DNA from 2 places in the Streptomyces sp. RGM 3693 genome. Region 2 is predicted to be linked to the other one. Evidence: riboswitches for the same ligand, from Rfam matches in the RefSeq annotation. Region 2 holds a riboswitch; the other holds the start of a gene.
What was found. A riboswitch is a leader RNA that binds a small molecule or an ion and turns the genes downstream of it on or off. The one in region 2 is predicted to bind S-adenosylmethionine.
Positions count from the first base shown of each region.

Region 1: another riboswitch for S-adenosylmethionine. It lies ahead of ACO0M4_RS38370 (aminotransferase class V-fold PLP-dependent enzyme); the one in region 2 lies ahead of thrC (threonine synthase).

Region 1 is NZ_JBMPPQ010000004.1:490,870-495,796, reverse strand. It holds gene qcrB (cytochrome bc1 complex cytochrome b subunit) at 1-997, shown strand, start outside; gene trpD (anthranilate phosphoribosyltransferase) at 1,138-2,202, shown strand; SAM riboswitch class IV at 2,283-2,400, shown strand; gene ACO0M4_RS38370 (aminotransferase class V-fold PLP-dependent enzyme) at 2,604-3,977, shown strand; gene ACO0M4_RS38365 (Lrp/AsnC family transcriptional regulator) at 4,176-4,457, opposite strand; gene ACO0M4_RS38360 (rhomboid family intramembrane serine protease) at 4,454-4,927, opposite strand, start outside.
Region 2 is NZ_JBMPPQ010000005.1:81,802-86,728, reverse strand. It holds gene ACO0M4_RS39800 (alpha,alpha-trehalose-phosphate synthase (UDP-forming)) at 1-958, opposite strand, end outside; gene ACO0M4_RS39795 (glucosyl-3-phosphoglycerate synthase) at 1,008-1,982, opposite strand; SAM riboswitch class I at 2,159-2,316, shown strand; gene thrC (threonine synthase) at 2,334-3,620, shown strand; gene ACO0M4_RS39785 (MoaD/ThiS family protein) at 3,676-3,954, shown strand; gene ACO0M4_RS39780 (cold-shock protein) at 4,438-4,641, shown strand.

The DNA.
Region 1 (4,927 bases), on a different contig from region 2:
GTTCTTCACGGTCCACGTGCTGCTGCTGCCGGGCATCATGCTCGGCCTGCTGGTGGCGCACCTGATCCTGGTCTTCTACCACAAGCACACGCAGTTCCCGGGTGCCGGCAAGACCAACAACAACGTGGTCGGCATGCCGCTGCTGCCGGTCTACATGGCCAAGGCCGGAGGCTTCTTCTTCCTGGTCTTCGGTGTGATCTCGGTGATCGCCGCGGTCGCCAGCATCAACCCCGTATGGGCCATCGGCCCGTACCGGCCGGACCAGGTGTCCACCGGTGCGCAGCCGGACTGGTACATGGGCTTCGCCGAGGGCCTGGTGCGTGTCATGCCGGGTTGGGAGTGGAACTTCTGGGGCCACACCATCAACTTCGGTGTGCTGATCCCGATCCTGGTCTTCCCGCTGGTCCTGGTCGCCATCGCGGTCTACCCGTTCATCGAGTCCTGGGTCCGCGGCGACAAGCGCGAGCACCACATCCTGGACCGCCCGCGCAACGTGCCCACCCGCACCGGCTTCGGTGTGGCCTGGCTCGTCGCGTACTTCGTGATGCTGATCGGTGGCGGCAACGACCTGTGGGCGACGCACTTCCACCTGTCGATCAACTCGATCACCTGGTTCGTCCGGATCGGGTTCTTCGTCGGGCCGGTGCTGGCCTTCATCGCCACCAAGCGGATCTGCCTGGGTCTCCAGCGCCGCGACAAGGACAAGGTGCTGCACGGACGCGAGTCCGGCATCATCAAGCGACTGCCGCACGGTGAGTTCATCGAGGTCCACGAGCCGCTCAACCAGGAGCAGCTGCACGTCCTGACGCAGCACGAGCAGCCCGAGCCGCTCGAGCTCGGTCCCGAGGTCGACGAGAACGGCGTCCAGCGCAAGCTCAAGCGCACGCAGAAGCTGCGCGCCAAGCTCTCCAAGGGCTACTACGGCGAGGACAACGTCATCCCCAAGCCGACCGTCGAGGAGTACAAGGAGATCACCAGCGGCCACGGCCACCACTGATCCCCGCGGGCGCGACACCGCGCACCGCTGGTAGTACGCCACCCAGAGGGCCCCGTCCACGAAGAGGACGGGGCCCTCCGGCGTTCCCGGAGGTCGATAGGGTGACGGCACAAGCAGGAGACGAACCAGGAGCGTGGACCATGAACGTTGTGACCCCGGCAGGCGGCGGCAGCGTGGCGGACCGCTCCTGGCCGGCCGTACTGAACGCCCTCCTCGACGGCCGCGACCTCACCGCCGACGACACCGCCTGGGTCATGGACCGGATCATGCGCGGCGAGGCCACCGACGCGCAGATCGCCGGTTTCGCGGTCGCGCTGCGCGCCAAGGGCGAGACGGTCGCGGAGATCTCCGGCCTGGTCCGGACGATGTACGCGCACGCCAGCCTGATCGAGGTGCCCGGCCCCAGCGTCGACATCGTCGGCACCGGCGGCGACGGGGCGAACACCGTCAACATCTCCACCATGGCGTCGATCGTGGTCGCCGGCACCGGAGCCAAGGTCGTCAAGCACGGCAGCCGGGCCGCGTCCTCGACCAGCGGTGCCACGGACGTCCTGGAGAAGCTGGGCGTGAATCTGAACTTGTCGCCGCGGCGGGTCGTCGAGGTCGCGGAGGAGGCCGGGATCACCTTCTGCTTCGCGGCCAAGTTCCACCCCGCGCTGCGCCACGTGGCGGCCGCCCGCGGCCAGCTGGGCATCCGGACGACGTTCAACGTGCTGGGGCCGCTGACCAACCCGGCCCGGGTCAAGGCCCAGGCGACCGGCGTCGCGGACGCCAAGATGGCGCCGATCCTGGCCGGCGTGCTGGCCGAACGCGGTTCGTCGGCGCTGGTCTTCCGCGGCGACGACGGGCTGGACGAGCTGACCACCACCGCCACCTCCCGGGTGTGGATCGTGCGGAACGGCACGGTCCGCGAGGAGCCCTTCGACCCGCGGGACGTCGGGATCGGCCTGGTCCCGGTGGAGGCGCTGCGCGGCGCGGACGCGTCGTACAACGCCGAGGTGGCCCGCCGGCTGCTGGACGGTGAGACCGGGCCGGTGCGGGAGGCGGTGCTGCTGAACGCCGCGGCCGCGCTGGCCGCACTGGAGCCGTCCGACGCCCCGCTCACCGAGCGGATCCGGGACGGCCTGGCCAAGGCCGCCGAGGCGATCGACTCGGGCGCCGCCAAGCGGACCCTGGAGCGTTGGGCGATGGTCAGCAACGCCTGACGGCGGAGGTGACGCAGGTCCCGGTCCGGAATACGGACCGGGGCTTGCGCGTCGAAGATCGTGTGGCATGATTCAGCCCAGGTCACGAGTGACAGCGACGTAGGCCCCGGCCCGCTGTCCGGCAACCCTCCTTCCGTGGCGGGGTGCCCCGGGTGATGACCAGGTCGCAGGCAGCGAGGTCTGCGGCAAGCGCGGATCCCTCGCCAGGGATCCTGGTCCTCGAGGGAGTCCTTCCGTGATGAAGCGAATGCGCTAGGGCCGTCGGCCCCCTTTTCCGCGCCACCTTTCTCTCCTTTCCTTCACGCTGCGGTGCCGTGCCGGGCAGATCCTCCGTGCCTTACGCGTACCGTGCGACGCCCCCCCGCCGCAGCGCATTCGCTCATGCCTCCCGGGAGTTCGCCATGTCTGTTTCCGCTGCCGCCGACCGTGCCGTCTGTGCCCCGCTTCCCGTTCTGGGGCGGGACGTCCTGGTCCCGTTGGTGACCGGGGGCGAGGCCGTCTACGCCGCGTTGGACTACGCCGCCAGCGCGCCGGCGCTCCAGCGGGTCTGGGACGACGTCGCCGCGTACGCCCCGTACTACGGCAGCGTCCACCGCGGCGCCGGCTACCTCTCCCAGCTCTCCACCGACCTCTTCGAGAACGCCCGCGAGACCGTCGCCGACTTCCTCGGCTGCCGCCCCGACGACCAGGTGGTCTTCACCCGCTCCACCACCGACTCGCTGAACCTGCTGGCCGCGGCCCTGCCGCAGGGCACCCGGGTCTTCGTCTTCGAGACCGAGCACCACGCCTCGCTGCTGCCCTGGGAGCGCCGCGCGGACCTGGCCGTGACCTACCTGAACGCGCCGCGCACCCCTCAGCAGGCGGTGGACAGCCTGGAGAAGGCACTGGCCACCCGTGAGCCGTACGGACCGGCGCTGGTCTGCGTCACCGGTGCCTCGAACGTGACCGGTGAACTGTGGCCGGTGCGGGAACTGGCGGCCGCCGCGCACGCCCACGGCGCCCGGATCGTGCTGGACGCGGCCCAACTCGCCCCGCACCACCCGGTGGACCTCGCGGAACTCGACGTCGATTGGGTCGCGTTCTCGGGCCACAAGCTCTACGCGCCGTTCGGCGCCGGCGTGCTGGCCGGCCGCGCCGACTGGCTCCAGGAGGCCGAGCCGTACCTCGCCGGCGGCGGAGCCAGCCGGAAGGTCGCCCGGCGGACCGACGGCGGGGTGGACGTCGAGTGGCACACCACCGCGGCCCGGCATGAGGCCGGTTCGCCCAACGTCATCGGCGCCTACGCCATCGCCTCCGCCTGCCGGGCACTCACCGACGCAGGGTTCGACGGCCTCGTCGCCCGCGAACAGGAGCTGATCGCCGCGGTCCGCGCGGGCCTGGCCGAGGTCCCCGAGGTCCGGATCCTCTCCCTCTTCGGCGACGACGCCCCGCGGGTCGGCGTCCTCTCGTTCGTCGTCGAGGGCTGGAACAGCTCGCACTTCGCGGCCGCGCTCTCCGCGGAGTACGGGATCGGCGTCCGCGACGGCCTGTTCTGCGCACACCCGCTGGTACGGACCCTCCTGGGCAGCGAGCCGCAGGAGCCCGGCGAGTGCGGGGCACCGGAGGCGACGCCGGGGGAGCGGTCGCTGAACGCGATCCGGGTCAGCTTCGGCGCCGGCACGCCCGATGAGCACGTTCAACGGTTCGTCCGGGCGGTCAAGGAACTCGTCGCGAACGGCGCGCGCTGGAACTACCAGGTAGAGGACGGCCGTTGCGTGCCAGCGCGCTTCGCCTGACGGCGCGGGGCCTCGTACGTTTTTGGCTTTCTCGCCGTTGCGCCTGGCGGCGCGGGGTCTCGTACGTTGCCGGGTGCGGCGTCGTTTTGCCTGCGGCGTCGTTTTGCGTGCGGTGGGTTGTGGTCCGCTGCAGGCGCAACGGCGAGAAACCCCCACGGCGGGACGGCCAACAACGTGGGAACCCAGCCCAGCGCAGCGCTAGGCGTCGAGGCCGATAGAAAACGCCGCTTCGAGGTCGTGCTGGGAGTACGTGCGGAACGCGATGTGCGTTTCGGTGGAGGCGACGCCCGGGACCTTGCTGATCCGGCCGGGGATGACGTCGGCGAGGTCGTCGTGGTTGGCGACGCGCACCATCGCGATCAGGTCGTGGGCGCCGGTGACGGAGTAGACCTCGCTGACGCCTTCCAGCGCGGCGATCTGCTCGGCGATCTCCGGGATCTGGTCCACGCTGGTCTTGATGAGCACGATCGACGTGATCACGGCTGGCTCTCTCCCTCGGCCGATACTCCATTGCCCCTGGTGGCACCCACAGTATCCCGCCCGTAGCGGGCCCACGCGTAGAGGAAGCCCAGTGCGAAGCCGACGACGTGGGCGAGGTAGGCGACGCCGGGGCCGGCCGGGTCGTGCCGGGCCGCGTGCCACTGGAGGAAGAACCAGAACAGCAGCACGATCCAGGCCGGGAAGCGCAGCGGCAGGAAGAACAGGAACGGGTAGAGGCTGGTGACCCGGGCCCGCGGGAAGAGGAAGAGGAAGGCGCCCAGCACGCCGGAGATCGATCCGGAGGCGCCGACCAGGGTCTGGTTCGAACCGGCGTGCGCGGCCGCGTAGCCCAGCAGCGCCAGATAGCCGACGGCCAGGTAGAAGGCGGTGAACGGGAGCCGGCCCATTCGCGTTTCGGTCATTCCGCCGAAGACGTACAGGAACAGGATGTTGCCGAGCAGGTGCAGCCA
Region 2 (4,927 bases):
GCCCGCGCACGATGTTCTTGGACAGCTCCGTCCGGTCCACCCGGACGACGGTCTTCCGGTCGGTGCCGCCGATCTGCTCGCGCAGCGCCGCCATCCGCTCCACCACGTCGGGCCGCCGCGACCGCTCCCGCAGGAACTCCGCGTCCGCCCCCAGCCCGTGGACCCCGATCCGGGTCCGGTGCGCCTTCCGGTCCGGCGGCACCGCGACCACGCTGGGCGTCTCGTGCCGCGGCCAGTGCGCCGTGCAGTCCGGCCCCAGCGCCCGCTCGCAACACGCCGCGAACGCCCGGGCCCACCGCTGGGTCAGGAAATTCGCCCGGTCGGCGCCGAGGATGCCCAGCACCAGCTGCTGTTGGATGTCGTCGGGCAGCATCGCGAAGTACTCCGGCGGCGCCCACGGGGTGTGCGAGAAGTGCGCGATCCGGACGTCCGGCCGCACCTCGCGCAGCATCCCCGGCACCAACGCCAGGTGGTAGTCCTGCACCAGCACCGCCGCGCCGGGACTCGCGGAGTCCGCCAGCGCGCTGGCGAACGCCGCGTTGTATGCCTCGTAGGCCGCCCACTGGCCCCGGAAATCCGCGTCGAAGACCGGCTCCAGCGGCGTCTGGTACAGCATGTGGTGGACGAACCACAGCACGGAGTTGGCGACGCCGTTGTAGGCCGCGGCGTGCACATCCGCCGGGATGTCCAACATCCGGACGCGCTGTCCACCGGTGTCCGCGGTGTCCAGCAGGCCGCCGGTCCGCCGCACCGCCTCCCGGTCACCGTCACCGAGCGCCGCACACACCCACACCGCATCCGTCTCGGGCCCGATCGCCGAGAGCCCGGACACGAGCCCCCCGCCGCCGCGTTTGGCGGTCAGCTCACCGCCCGCTCCCACGGCGTACGAAACCGGCCCGCGGTTGGACGCGACGAGGACCTCGGCACCTGGCTGCACCGCACTGCGCTCGGAGACCATGTCGCGACATTAACCCGCAGGGGATCCGCGCAAACGTACGGATCGCCCCTCAGGCCGCCCGCCGTTCCGCGTACTCCGGTATTCCGGCCATCGGCGGCCGCTCCTCGGTGTCCACCTCCGTCGTCCGCGGCACGAAGCCGTTCTCCCCACGGTCGAACTGGGTCAGCCGGGGCCGCACCAAGTGCCCGCGGGCCAGCCGGAGTTGAGCGGTACGGTAGATCGCGGCGGCCATCCGGCCGAGCGCCTGGCCGCCCTGGTGGCGATGCTTGCGCACCCCTACGTCCACCTGGGCGAGCGCGTCCAGGCCGACCGTGTGCAGGGCGTCCACCAGCAGGCCCAGTTCCACCCCGTAACCGACCGGGAACGGCAGCCGCTCCAGCAGCGCGCGACGGGCCGCGTACTCCCCGCCGAGCGGCTGCACGAACCCGGCCAGCTGCGGCCAGTGGAGGTTGAGCAGCGGCCGGGCGACCAGCTCGGTGACCCGGCCGCCCTGCTCGCCCCGGCCGGCCGCGGGCACCCGGCCCTCCGCGGTCTCCAGCGGCCGGTCGTACATCGCCTTGACGAAGTGGATCTCCGGGTCGGTCAGCAGCGGCCCGACGATCCCCGAGACGAAGGTGGACGAGAATTCCCACAGGTCGGCGTCGACGAAACAGATGATGTCGCCGCTGGTCACCAGCAGCGAGCGCCACAGCACCTCGCCCTTGCCGGGCAGCGCCGGAATCCGGGGCAGCACACTGTCCCGGTGGACGACCCGGGCACCGGCCGCCGCGGCGACCTCGGCGGTACGGTCGGTGGAGCCCGAGTCCAGCACCACCAGCTCGTCGACCAGCGGCACCTCCTCGGTCATGAGGTCGGCACGGATCGCCGCGACGATCGCACCGACCGTCGCCTCCTCGTCGAGCGCGGGCAGCACCACGCTGACCGTCCGACCCGTTTGGCGCTTGGCCTCCACCAGCCGCTCCAGCGGGCGGTCCGCGGCGGACCAGGAGCGGCCGGCCAGCCAGCGCTCCACTTCTTCCAGCACGTCTACGACTCTCCTCGGTGGCCCCCGAACGGAAGCCCGTTATGTGATCCATCTCGCGGACCGGACGACTATCTCAACGGCGAGTGCCTTCGGTTACAGTCTTGAACAACGCGGATGACCCTCGCATGTCGGGGTCGCCGCGCAACAAACGCCTGGGTTTCGACCCAGCGCCATACCGCTCATCCAGAGGGGCAGAGGGATACGGCCCGTTGAAGCCCCGGCAACCCTCCAGCCGGTCTCCGCCGCAAGCCAGCACAGTGCGCGCGCGAGGCTCCCGGCTAGGGAAGGTGCCAAATCCGTCTCACGGCGAGATGCGTCGTGAGGAAGATGAGGAGAAAGGGCCTCGCCTCCATGGCTGTGCAAGTCACCGAATCCGCTCCCGCTGTCTCCCTCGGCCCCGCCGTCGCGCTGTCCTGTCGCGAATGCGGACAGCGCTTTCCGCTCGGCCCGATCTTCGCGTGCCAGGAGTGTTTCGGCCCGCTGGAAGTCGCCTACGAGCTCCCCGGCGGCGGGCCCGGTCAAGCAGCAGAATTGAAGAAGCGGATCGAGGCCGGACCCGCCAACATCTGGCGCTACGCCCCGCTGCTGCCCGTCCCCGCCGACGTGGCCGACAAGCCCAACCTCAACCCCGGCTTCACCAAGCTCGTCAAGGCCGACCGGCTCGCCGCCGAGCTGGGCGTCACCGGCGGCCTGTACGTCAAGGACGACTCCGGCAACCCCACCCACTCCTTCAAGGACCGGGTCGTCGCGATCGCCGTCGAGGCCGCCCGCGCCTTCGGCTTCACCACCCTGTCCTGCTCCTCGACCGGCAACCTGGCCGGTGCGGTCGGCGCCGCGGCGCGCCGCGCGGGCCTGAAGTCCTGCGTCTTCATCCCGCACGACCTGGAGCCCGGCAAGGTCGTGATGGCCGCGGTCTACGGCGGTGACCTGGTCGCCATCGAGGGCAACTACGACGACGTGAACCGCTTCTGCTCCGAGCTCATCGGCGACCCGCTGGGCGAGGGCTGGGGCTTCGTCAACGTCAACCTCCGCCCCTACTACGGCGAGGGCTCCAAGACGCTGGCGTACGAGATCTGCGAGCAGCTGGGCTGGCAGCTGCCGGACCAGCTCGTCATCCCGATCGCGTCCGGCTCCCAGCTCACCAAGATCGACAAGGGGCTGAAGGAGCTGATCGCCCTCGGTCTGGTCGAGGACAAGCCGTACAAGATCTTCGGCGCCCAGGCCGAGGGCTGCTCTCCGGTGTCCGTGGCCTTCAAGGCCGGACACGAGGTCGTCAAGCCGCAGAAGCCGAACACCATCGCCAAGTCGCTGGCGATCGGCAACCCGGCGGACGGCCCGTACGTGCTCGACATCGCGCGCCGCACCGGCGGTGCGGTCGAGGACGTCACCGACCCGCAGATCGTGGACGCGATCAAGCTGCTGGCCCGTACGGAGGGAATCTTCGCGGAGACCGCGGGCGGCGTGACCGTCGGTGTGACCAAGAAGCTCATCGAGAACGGCATCCTGGACCCGTCGCTGACCACCGTCGTGCTGAACACCGGTGACGGTCTGAAGACCCTCGACGCCGTCGCCGCCGGGCCCTCCGCCACCATCCGGCCGAACCTGGACGCGTTCCGCGCGGCCGGCCTGGCCGGCTGAGCCGGTCCGTCGCCCGCCCCGATTCCGCACTCGTACTTCCCTGGAAGGCAGAACCATGAGCGTCAAGGTCCGCATCCCCACCATCCTGCGCACGTACACCGGAGGCGAGGCCGAGGTGACCGCCGAGGGCGCGACCCTCTCCGAGGTCATCGCCGACCTGGAGAAGAACCACCAGGGCATCGCGGCCCGGGTGCTCGACGACGCGGGCAAGCTGCGCCGCTTCGTGAACGTCTACGTCAACGACGACGACGTCCGCTTCGAGCAGGGCCTCCAGACGCCGACCCCGGACGGTGCGGGCGTCTCGATCATTCCGGCAGTGGCGGGCGGTTGCTGACTCGGTAGCCGACGCTGACGCGCCCGCCGGCGCCGGTGTGGAACGCGCCGATCGAATTTGCGCCAACTCTTTGCCGGTAGTGACCGGAAATTGCCCCGTCCGTACGAAACGGACGGGGCAATTCCGTGTTGTGAAAGGGGATACCATTGGGGCGATCCCCCTCCGGTTATCTCCGCGTGCATGCCGAACGCATATGAGATCGCGGGGACTTGTGCGCAAGTTGTGTGCGCGTTTTGTCGTTTGCGCGGCTTATTCCCGGCCCGACTTGGCCTGGGATAACGGCATTTGAGCGCATACGGCCGATTCCCTGGCGCCAGAATTCTCGTCCGATTGACCTGTTGCGCTGGGCATTGGTCCAGATACATTCAGCGGCGGTCGACGCGTTCCGGCGCACATCCCACGGGCCATTTCCGGTGGGGTGAGGTCTGACCCGGGTCCGCGGAGTGCGGTCCTGCGCAAGGGCCAGTAATAGGGGAGTTAGGCATGGCTCAGGGCACCGTCAAGTGGTTCAACGCGGAGAAGGGGTACGGCTTCATCGCGGTCGACGGTGGTGCGGATGTTTTCGTCCACTACAGCGCGATCCAGATGGACGGGTACCGCACCCTTGAGGAGGGTCAGCGAGTCGAGTTCGAGATCTCGCAGGGCCAGAAGGGGCCACAGGCGGACATGGTCCGGGTCGCCGCCTGAGGCGGCGGCCGACTGCATCGTTGGAAGAAGGCCCGCATCCCCGAGTACGGGGTTGCGGGCCTTCTGTCGTTCCCGGACGTCATGGGCGCCCGCCGCTTCCGGGCGTCGCGGGCGCCTTGCCGTTCCCGGGCGTCACGGGCGCGCCTCGCGGGGTGGTACGCGGGCGCGCGCGGGCGGTGTGTAGCTGTCTCGGGGACGGGGTCCGGTCGCCTCGCGGACGGGGGCCCGGCCGTCTCACGGACGAGGGGTCCGACCGCCAAGCGCTTGCACTCGATGGGTGCGAGTG